One region of the Dactylosporangium sp. NPDC051087 genome, then DNA from elsewhere that is predicted to be linked to it. Evidence: riboswitches for the same ligand, from Rfam matches in the RefSeq annotation. Region 1 holds a riboswitch; each other region holds the start of a gene.
The links. Region 1 has a riboswitch for cyclic di-AMP ahead of ACZ6TV_RS14930 (C40 family peptidase). Riboswitches for the same ligand answer to the same signal wherever they lie in the genome.
Positions count from the first base shown of each region.

Region 2: another riboswitch for cyclic di-AMP. It lies ahead of ACZ6TV_RS14120 (C40 family peptidase); the one in region 1 lies ahead of ACZ6TV_RS14930 (C40 family peptidase).
Region 3: another riboswitch for cyclic di-AMP. It lies ahead of ACZ6TV_RS41795 (coiled-coil domain-containing protein); the one in region 1 lies ahead of ACZ6TV_RS14930 (C40 family peptidase).

Region 1 covers NZ_JBVJIJ010000007.1:32,057-35,318, forward strand. Annotated here, with positions in the region: gene ACZ6TV_RS14920 (ABC transporter ATP-binding protein) at 1-642, opposite strand, end outside; gene ACZ6TV_RS14925 (ABC transporter ATP-binding protein) at 659-1,432, opposite strand; cyclic di-AMP (ydaO/yuaA leader) riboswitch at 1,722-1,869, shown strand; gene ACZ6TV_RS14930 (C40 family peptidase) at 1,877-2,875, shown strand; gene ACZ6TV_RS14935 (methyltransferase domain-containing protein) at 2,918-3,262, shown strand, end outside.
Region 2 covers NZ_JBVJIJ010000006.1:246,989-250,250, reverse strand. Annotated here, with positions in the region: gene ACZ6TV_RS14125 (family 78 glycoside hydrolase catalytic domain) at 1-1,021, opposite strand, end outside; cyclic di-AMP (ydaO/yuaA leader) riboswitch at 1,292-1,445, shown strand; gene ACZ6TV_RS14120 (C40 family peptidase) at 1,453-2,439, shown strand; gene ACZ6TV_RS14115 (hypothetical protein) at 2,516-3,070, opposite strand; gene ACZ6TV_RS14110 (hypothetical protein) at 3,150-3,262, opposite strand, start outside.
Region 3 covers NZ_JBVJIJ010000028.1:49,090-52,351, reverse strand. Annotated here, with positions in the region: gene ACZ6TV_RS41800 (LysR family transcriptional regulator) at 29-907, shown strand; gene ACZ6TV_RS41795 (coiled-coil domain-containing protein) at 896-1,912, opposite strand; cyclic di-AMP (ydaO/yuaA leader) riboswitch at 1,916-2,053, opposite strand; gene ACZ6TV_RS41790 (HPF/RaiA family ribosome-associated protein) at 2,268-2,726, shown strand; gene ACZ6TV_RS41785 (condensation domain-containing protein) at 2,909-3,262, opposite strand, start outside.

The sequences.
Region 1 (3,262 bases):
CATGACGAGGCCCATGTCGTGCTCGACGAGGATCATCGGGATGCCGAGCTCCTCGCGGACGTCGAGGATGAAGCGGGCCATGTCCTCGGTCTCCTCCAGGTTCATCCCGGCGACCGGCTCGTCCAGCAGCAGCAGCTTCGGCTCCATCGCCAGGGCCCGGCCGAGCTCGACGCGCTTCTGCACGCCGTACGGCAGCAGCCCCACCGGCAGGCGGCGCCACTGGGCGAGCTCGAGGAAGTCGACGATGTCCTCGACCACGGCCCGGTTGGCGATCTCCTCGCGCCGGGCGCGGCCGAGCCACGCGATGGCGGCGAGGGTGCCGTAGCGAATGTGGTGGTGCCGGCCGAGCATGAGGTTCTCCAGCACGGTCAGGTGCTGGAACAGCTCGACGTTCTGGAAGGTGCGGGCCACGCCGAGCTTGGCGACCTTGTCGGGGCGCAGGCCGGTGAGCTCGACGTCGCCGAGCTGCACCCTGCCCTGCTGCGGGCGGTACACACCCGAGATCACATTGAAGATCGACGTCTTCCCGGCCCCGTTGGGCCCGATGACGGCGAAGAGTTCGTTGTCCGCGACGGTGAACGAAACACCGTCGATGGCTTTGACGCCGGCGAAACTGAGCCGGACGTCTTCGAAACGCAGCACGGCGACTCCTGATTTCCTATGACAGCCAGCGTTTGCGGCGCTTGTAGTGCTTCACGTCGCGGAAGGACCGCTCGGCCCGTCCCAGGTAGAACTCGCGGATGTCGTCGTCGGCGAGCAGTTCGGCGGCGGGCTTGTCGAGCACGACCTTGCCGGTCTCCAGCACGTATCCGTGCTCGGCGATGGACAGCGCCATGGTCGCGTTCTGCTCGACCAGCAGCACGCCGGTGCCGGCCCGGTTGATCTGCACGATCAGGTCGCGGACCTGCTCCACCAGGCGCGGCGCGAGGCCGAGGCTGGGCTCGTCGAGCAGCAGGTACGCCGGGTCCGACATGAGCGCCCGCCCCATCGCCAGCATCTGCTGCTCGCCGCCGGAGAGGTAGCCGGCGACGCTGCCGCGGCGCTGCGCGAGGACGGGGAAGAGGCTGTACATGCGGTCCATGGCCTCGGCCCGGCCCTTGGGGCGGGTGTGGGCGCCGAGCCGCAGGTTCTCCTCGACGGTGAGCTCCGCGAATGTCCTGCGCCCCTCCATCACCTGCGAGACGCCCCGCCGCACGATCGCGGCCGGTCGCAGCCGGTGGATGGGTCTGTCATCGAGGGTGATCGCGCCTTTGGTGACGGCGCCGTCGTGCACGCCGAGCAGGCCCGACAGGGCCCGCAGCAGCGTGGTCTTGCCCGCACCGTTCGCGCCGAGCAGCGCGACGATGCGTCCTGGTGGGACCTGCAGGCTGACGCCCCGCAGGACCAGCATCACGTCGTCGTAGACGACCTCGAGGTTCTGGACACGCAACATCCGGTGACGCTCCTCCGGGGGTGTTCGGAGTGGGCGAACTATGTGCATCGACGGTGAATAAAGTTACGTGTATTTAACCGGGTTCCAGAGCAGAATCAAGCCCCAAATATGTGTCCGTCAACACTCGGTTCCGTGTTGTGTCACCGTCCGATGTGGAGCGACAACCCGTGGTGATACGGACTTTTGGGGTAATAGATATTGAACAACTCGCGCGGGTTTCGCTTCGCTGGTGATCACGTTAAGTTAGGTCCGGCCTGCCCGGCAGTCCGTCGCCCAGCCCGGGCGGCGCCGGCAAGCGCCGCCGAATCGAGCGCCGTCACGGCGCTGTGCGAGCCGGGGACCCAGGTTCCTTGGGGTGAATCCGCGAAGCCGCGGTAGGGCGCACTCTTCCCGCCCGAACCCGTCAGCTAACCCGGTAGGCGGTCGGTGAAGAAGGGTCATCCCTTGTCCGTCGGACACCGCGCCAGACGATCCCTGCTGCGCACCCTGATCATCGGGGCCGTGTCGCTGGTCATCGTGGCGCCCGCGAGTGTCGCCAAGGCCGACCCCACGCTCGCCGAGATCGAAGCCCAGCTCGACAAGGTGGGCGACGAGTTCGAGGCGACGGTCGAGGCCTACAACAAGGTCAACGAAGAGCTCGCCAACGCCCAGGCGGCCAACGCCGAGCTGCAGAAGAAGCTCCAGCCGTTCGCGGACAGCGCGGCCGCCGCCACCGCCAACGTCGACGTGCTCGCGGTCGCCGCGTTCAAGACCTCGGGCAACTTCGCCACGCTGTCGGTCATCCTCGGGTCGCAGTCCTCCGACTCGCTGATCGACCAGCTCTCCACCCTGCAGCAGATCAACAAGCACCAGCAGGCGGAGATCGGGGCGCTCAAGGTGGCCCAGGCGGAGCTCGCCGACGAGCAGAAGAAGATCGACGACACGATCGCCGCGGAGAACGCGAAGAAGGCCGAGCTCGAGGTCAAGAAGAAGAAGATCGAGGGCGACGTCAAGAAGCTCGAGGACCTCAAGCGCCGGGCCACCGCGGCCGGCAGCACCAAGACCACGGCCGCGACGAAGCCCGCCGGTCCCCCGCCCGCCGTGTCCGGCGTGGCGGGCAAGGCCGTCACCTTCGCGTGGAACCAGATCGGCAAGCCCTACAAGTGGGGTGCGGCCGGGCCGAGCAGCTACGACTGCTCCGGTCTCACGTCGGCCTCGTGGAAGGCCGCCGGCAAGAGCATCCCCCGGGTCGCCCAGGATCAGTACCGCGGCACCGCACGCGTCTCACAGGCCGATGCGGCAGCCGGTGACCTGGTCTTCTTCGGCTCCTCCACGAGCAACATCACGCACGTCGGGCTCTACATCGGCAACGGGCAGATGATCCACGCGCCGACCACCGGCAAGACCGTGCAGGTGTCCTCGACCAACCGGAGCAACCTGCGGGGCTTCGGCCGCGTCAGGTAGTCCCGTCCTCTCTCCAGAGGCCATGCCCGGCAAGATTGGGGCATGGCCTCTTGGGATCCCGAGCAGTACCGCCGCTTCGCCGAAGAGCGGGCGCGGCCCTTCCACGAGCTCGTCGCGCGCATCCGGACCACCGCGCCGGTCGCGGTCGTCGACCTCGGCTGCGGGCCCGGCGCGCTGACCGCGACGCTCGCCGAGCGGTATCCGGACGCGGCGGTGCTAGGCATCGACTCCTCCCCCGAGATGCTCGCCGACGCCGCCCCGCTCGCCACGCCGCAGCTGTCGTTCCAGCTCGGCGACATCGCCGGGTGGCGGCCGCAGCGCGGCTCCGTGGACGTCATCGTCGCCAACGCCTCGCTGCAGTGGGTCGGCGACCACGCCGCGCTCATG
Region 2 (3,262 bases), on a different contig from region 1:
TCGCCGCGGTCAGCGGGCCGGACGGGGCGGCGACGGTCCGCACGGCGCGCCATCCGGTGTCGTTGTAGCCGGTCTGGTCCCAGCCGGTGCGTTCGAGCCGGGCGTCGTAGGTCTCGCCGGCGTAGATGTCGTTGGCGGTGATCGGGCCGGTCTGCCACTTCCACGACGGGTCGCTGACGACGGTCTGGTGGGTGCCGTCGGTGTACGTCACGTCGAGCAGCAGGATCGCCTGTCTCGGGCCGGTCCAGCGGAAGCCGTACGGGCTGAACCGCGGCCCGTAGCCGTCGCCGAGCCACAACCCGACGGCGTTGCCACCGGCGCGCAGGGCGGCGGTGACGTCGTACGTGCTGTACAGGTTGCGCCGCTCGTAGGGGGTGTTGGCGGGCGCGAGGACCTGGTCGCCCACCTTGGCGCCGTTGAGCCGCAGCTCGTAGAAGCCGAGCCCGTGCACGTAGGCCCGTGCGCTCGCCACGGCCTTGCTCTGCAGCGTGAAGGTCGCGCGCAGCATCGGCGCCGCGGTGGTGGACGTGTCGGGGCTGATCCACTGCGCGCCCTTCCAGTCCTGGGTGCCGAACAGGCCGGTCTCCCAGCGGGCGGGGGCGCTCCACGCGGACGGCTGGTCGGCGGCGTCCCAGGCCTGCACGGCCCAGTGGTAGGCGCGGGCGGGCTGCAGAGCGGGCCCGCCGTACGGCACGGCGATCGAGGTGCCGGTGCCGACCTTGCCGCTGTCCCAGACGTCGGCGCTGCCCGGGCTGAGCCGGCCGGGTGTGCTGGCGACGAGGATCCGGTAGGCGGTCTGCCGTTCGCCGTTGGCCGTCGCGGACAACCGCCAGCTGAGGGCGGGCCGGGTGTTGTCGGTGCCGAGCGGGTCGCCGGTGTTGTCGACGCGGAGGTCGGCGACGGCGATCTGGCCGGCCGCGGCGGCGGCCGGAGTGGTCGCCACGGCGGTCGCCGCGACGGTGATCGGGACTGCGAGGACGGCGGCGGCCACGCATTGTCCGACGCGATTGTGAACGAACATGGCGGTGTCCTTCACGTTAGGAATTGAAACCTTTCAATTCTGCGTTGCCTCAGGCTAACAGCGCCGCCGCCTCCAGAACCAGCACGCTTTTTGGAAATGTGTCGAATTGCTCTGGGTCGTCCGCAGGGCCGCCTTGGGTCTGCGTTAAGTCCGCCTTAGATCGAGCGCCTTTGCTCTTCCGCGCGGTTACGTTTGTGCTGGCTGCCGGACGTCGTCGCCCCGCCGGGGCGGCCCGGGCAGCCGCCGCCGAGTCGCCTGCCGCGCCCGCTGTCCGGGCGTTCGCCGACGAGCCGGGGAACCATCCGGGGTTTGTCCCATGGGGTGAATCCGCGCCCGCCACACCGCCACACCGGGGCGCGGTAGGGCGCGCCTTCTTCTCGCCCGAATCCGTCAGCTAACCCGGTAGGCGGTCCGCGAAGAAGGACTGTGCCGTGTTCAACGGACGCACGACCATGCGCACCGCGGTCGTCGCGCTGGCGGTGGCGGCGCTCATCGCGCCCGCCGGTGCCGCACGCGCGGACCCGACCCCGGAAGAGCTCCAGGCCCAGATCGACAAGGGCAACAACGAGGTCGAGCTCGTCGTCGAGCAGTACAACAAGGTCAACGGCGACCTCGAGGCCACCCAGGCGGCGATCGCGAAACTGCAGTCCGACCTGGTGCCCCTGCAGGCCGACCTCGACGCCGCCCAGGACGAGGCCACCGCGTTCGCCGTCAACGCCTACAAGTCCGGCGGCAACCTCGGCACCCTGTCGCTCATGCTCGGCGCGAGCTCGACCGACGCCTTCACCGGCCGGGTCGGCACGCTCCAGCAGATCTCCCGCAGCCAGCAGCGCGACCTGACCGCCTACAGCACGGCCAAGGACACCTTCGACGCCGAGCAGCGCCGCCTCAACGAGACCCTCGCCGCGCAGAGCCAGCAGAAGACCGAACTGGCCACCCGCCGCAAGAAGATCGAGGGCGACATCAAGCGGCTCGACGCCCTGCAGGCCAAGGCCGAGGCCGCCGCGGCGGCCGCCGCGAAACCCAAGACCACGGCCCCGGCGACGAACCCGGGCAAGCCCCCGGCGGTCTCCGGCAACGCGGGCAAGGCGGTCAACTACGCCTGGGCCCAGCTCGGCAAGAAGTACGTTTGGGGCGCCGCCGGCCCGAACACCTTCGACTGCTCCGGCCTGACCATGATGGCCTGGAAAGCCGCCGGCGTGACCCTCCCGCACAACGCCGCCCAGCAGTGGGGCAAGGTGCGCCACATCTCCCGCAGCCAGCTGGTCCCCGGCGACCTGGTCTTCTACAACGGCCTCGGCCACGTGGGCATCTACATCGGCAACAACCAGATCATCCACGCCCCCAACAGCCGCACCGTCGTCAAGGTCGCCCCGATCGACATCGACAGCCTCTACGGCTACGGCCGCCCGGGCTGACCTCCTCCGCAAGTCGGCACCGACGGCGCCCCGCCTCTCCCCCGTTGAGGCGGGGCGCCCGCCGTCGTGCTTGTCGCTACGCCGCGTCGAGGCCCGGGCAGTAGGTGGACGCCTCGGCCGTGGCCGCGTCGAGCTTCTTCTCGAAGTCCGGGTCGGCGACGCCCTCCGGGGTGAGCATCCTGCCGAGGGTCCCGACGAGCGCCTGCAGCGCCGCCTTCAGCTTCGGGTCGGCGGTCGCGGTCTCCTTGTCGACGGCCGTCTTGAGCCGCTCGACGAGCGCCGCCCCGTCGGCCTTGGCCTTGTCCTTGGTGGCCTGGTCCTCTGCGGTCGCCAACTTGAGGAGCACCTCGAGCAGCTGCGTCTTCTCGGCCTCGAAGGCCGCGATGACGGCCTTGCAGATCCGCTCCGAGTCCCCCTTCACACCGGCCGGCTGGCTCGCCGCCGCACCGGACGGGGCACCCGCCCCCGTGCCCGACGCCGTGCCCGACGCGGCACCTGTCGCGGCACCGGACGCGGCGCCACCGGCCGGCGCCGCGTTCTTGCCCGCCTCACCGGCGTCGGTGCCGCAGGCCCCGCTCAGTCCGGCCGCGAGGGCAAGGACCAGTGCCGCCGTCATCGTGCGCATGCGCATGACGCGCGCCTCCCCGTTCGTGGTCGTGAAAGTCCAAGGATCATAGACGCGACGGCACCGGCACGCCCGGCTGCCGACCTCACAGCCAGGCGATGACCCGCGAGGAGGCGTCGAGGTTGTCGGCGGGGACCAGCGACGCGGTGCCGGCCTTGAGGTCGACGATGACGACCTGCTTGTCGACGACAGCGGCGA
Region 3 (3,262 bases), on a different contig from region 1:
CCTACAGTTGGACTGAAGCGGGACTGCATTGAACCTTGATCCGCGCCGCCTCGCGGTGCTCGCCGCGATCGCCCGGCGCGGGACCCTCGCCGGCGCCGCGACCGCGCTGCACGTCACCCCGTCGGCGGTGTCGCAGCAGCTCGCGCACCTGGAGCACGCCGTCGGCCGGCCCTTGGTGGACAGGTCCGGGCGGCGCGCCGTGCTGACCGCGGCCGGCCGGGTCCTCGCCGCCCGGGCCGAGGCGATCGAGCGGGAGCTCGCCGAGGCGGAGCGGGAGCTGGCCGCCATGTCCGGCCGCGCCGCCGGCCTGGTCCGGGTGGGGGCGTTCGCGACCGTGATCCGGCACATGCTGATCCCGGCCCTGGCCACGCTCGCCCGCGACCATCCGGACGTGACCTGCTCGATCACCGAGCTCGACGGCCCGCCCGCGCTGCGCGAGCTGCGGCTCGGCGGCCTCGACGTGACGATCACCGAGCGGGACGCGTCGCTGGGCCTGGAGTCGCGGCGGCAGGTCAGCGTCGTGCCGCTCGGCGAGGACCCGTACCGGGTCGTGGTGCCCGCCGACTGGCCGCCGGTGCACTCGTACGGCGACCTCGTGGACCGGCCGTGGGTCGCCGGGCCGCCGTCCTCGACGACCGGGCAGATCCTGGACCGGCTCGGCCGGGAGCGCGGCTTCACCCCGCGCCGGACGCACGCGTGCGTCGACTATCCCGTGGTGCTCGCGCTGGTCGCGGCGGGGCACGGCGCCACGATCGCGCCGGACCTGGCGCTGCGGGACGTGTCCTCGCTGCAGGTGCGGGTGACCGACCTCCCGGTCGCCGGCGCGCGCCGGCTGGACGCGCTGGTCACCGCCGGCAGGGCGGCCCTGCCGGCGGTGTCGGCGCTGCTGGCGGCGTTAGTAGATTGACATGTGCACGTGGTTGGTGTGGTCGCTGCTCGGGTCGCCCTGACCGCTGCCGTACGCGTGCCAGCCGCCCGCGGGCGTCCAGATCTGCTTGAACCAGATCACGTACATGACGCCGAGCCCCTGGGCGTTCTTCACCAGCCAGGCGGCGAGCTGCGTGCCGTACTCCTTCGACGCGCCGGTCGCCACACCGCCGAAGCCCTTCGCGTCGGCGGCGAAGTCGCAGGCCCGGCCCTTGGGATGCTCGTACGGCTCGCCCGGCGGCCGCCAGCACGACACGAAGTGGCTGAAGCCCGCCTTCCGCACCTGCTGCAGGGCGTGCAGCGTCCGCGGGGTCAGGCAGCCCGACGTCGTCGGGTCCTCGGCGCCGCACGACTCGGCCGGCCAGGAACCGTCGGCCCGCCGGGGCGCGGCCTCAGCGGTCTTGGCGGTGGTGTTGCCGCTCCACGTGGTGGACGCGTCGACGGCGTTCCTCGCCTGGGCGAGGGCCTCTTCGAGCTCGGCCTTCTGCTTCGCCATCACCGCCATGCTGGCCTGCTGCTTGGCGACCTCGGCGTCGATGGTCGCCTTCGTCCTCGTCAGCTCCTCGCGGGTCTTCGTCACCTGCTTGAGCTGCTCGGCGTTGCCGCGCGCGATGACCTCCAGGGTGCTCACCCGGTCGGCGAACACTCCGGGTGTACCGCTGTCGAGCAGCGTGGCCGCGCTGCGCAGGCCGCCGCCGTTCTGGTACGCGGCGACCGACATCGACTGGGTGTCGTCGCGGAGCCTGGCGTACCGCGGCTCCAGCTCGTCCTGTTGCTGCTTCAGGGTCGCCTGCCGGGCGAGCGACGCCGTCAGGACGTTCTGCGCGTCGATGTACGCACGGTTGGTCTCGTCGAGCTTCTTGATGAGCGCAGGGTCGCCACCCTCACTGGCGTTCGCCGGTGAAGCCGTGCCGAGCACCGCGGCCGGGGTCAGGAGGATCGCGAGCGCCGTCAGGGCGGCGACGATCCACGGAGGTCTGGACATACTGTTCCCTCCATCGGCCGCCTACCGGGTGAGCTGACGGATTCGGGACGGAACAGTCGCCCCTACCGCTCCGATTCGAGCGGATTCACCCCAAGAACGTGGTTCCCCGGCCCGCTGGGCACGGCTCGGCGGCGGCCCTCGCCGGCACGGTCGGTGCCTACGAGCGGGGCCGCGAAGACCCTAACCACCTGCGCTTTCACCCTTTGCGCGGACCGTTGGCGACGTCCCGGTGGCGGTCGGCCGGGTGGTCGGAACGGTGGTAAACTAGCCTCCTAGGAAGGTTTGGGGGACATGAACAGGGTCATTGCGGGGTAAGCGGACCTGGTCAAGGCAAGCAACGGAAGGGGTCTCGGACATGTCGAGAAGTGCTACGAGCACACCGGCCACCGTCGAGGACTGCCTGCGCGTCGGCGCGGGCTTCTCCCAGGGGGACAGGGTCTGGATCGCCGAGCAGTTCGCCACGCTCGACAGCTACCTGGCCGGGTTTCCCGTCGACTCCACCGAGCTCGAGGTGTCGGTGAAGGACCGGTCCGCCCGTGGACAGAAGGTGACCCTGGAGTGCTGGATCGCCGGCCACCAGAAGATCGTCACGACATCGTCGGAGGAGGACCTGCACACCGCGATCAACGATGTCCGCGACGACCTGCGCCGCCGGCTGAGCGACGTGAAGACCCGCCAGGAGCCGCGGCACAACCGTCACCTTCGTGAGACCACCATCAACGACGTCATCTCGCCCGAGCTGACCCCGCCTTTGGACGCGGCCTCCGTCGGCGCCGACGCCGTCGTCCCGGATCAGCAGGAGCGGACCGCCTGACGCTCGGTTCGATCGCGGGGCGCGGACGTCGGTCCGTGCCCCGCGGTGTTTCCTTGGCCCGGGTGTTTCCTTGGGCCCGGGTGTTTCCTTGGCCCGGGTGCTTCCTTGGCCCGGGTGCTTCTTCGGTTCGGGTGCTCCTGGGTTGGGGTGTTCTTGGTTCTCGGTGACGTGTCGGTTCGAGGTCAGAGGGTGGCTTCGCGGTAGAGGAGCCTGGTGGTGGCGTGCTCGTCGAGGGTGGCTCTGACGATGAGCCGTTCGAGGCCGGCGAGGAAGCCGAGGGGGCCGCGTTCGCCGAGGAAGCCGTGCTCCGCGCACAGCATCAGTTCCGCGGTGTCGCCGAGGTCGGTGAGGAACATGAAGAAGTTCGCGCCCTTCGGGGTGCGGTCGATGACGGGGGCGCGCAGCTTCGTCGCCGGGAGCGCCGCGTGGATCGCCTCGGGGAGGTCGGACGGGAGCGCGGGCGGTGACTGGTCCTGGGCGGAGAAGCGGGTGTCGTTGAAGAAGCAGTAGCCGTCGGGCGTGATCCCGCGGTCGGC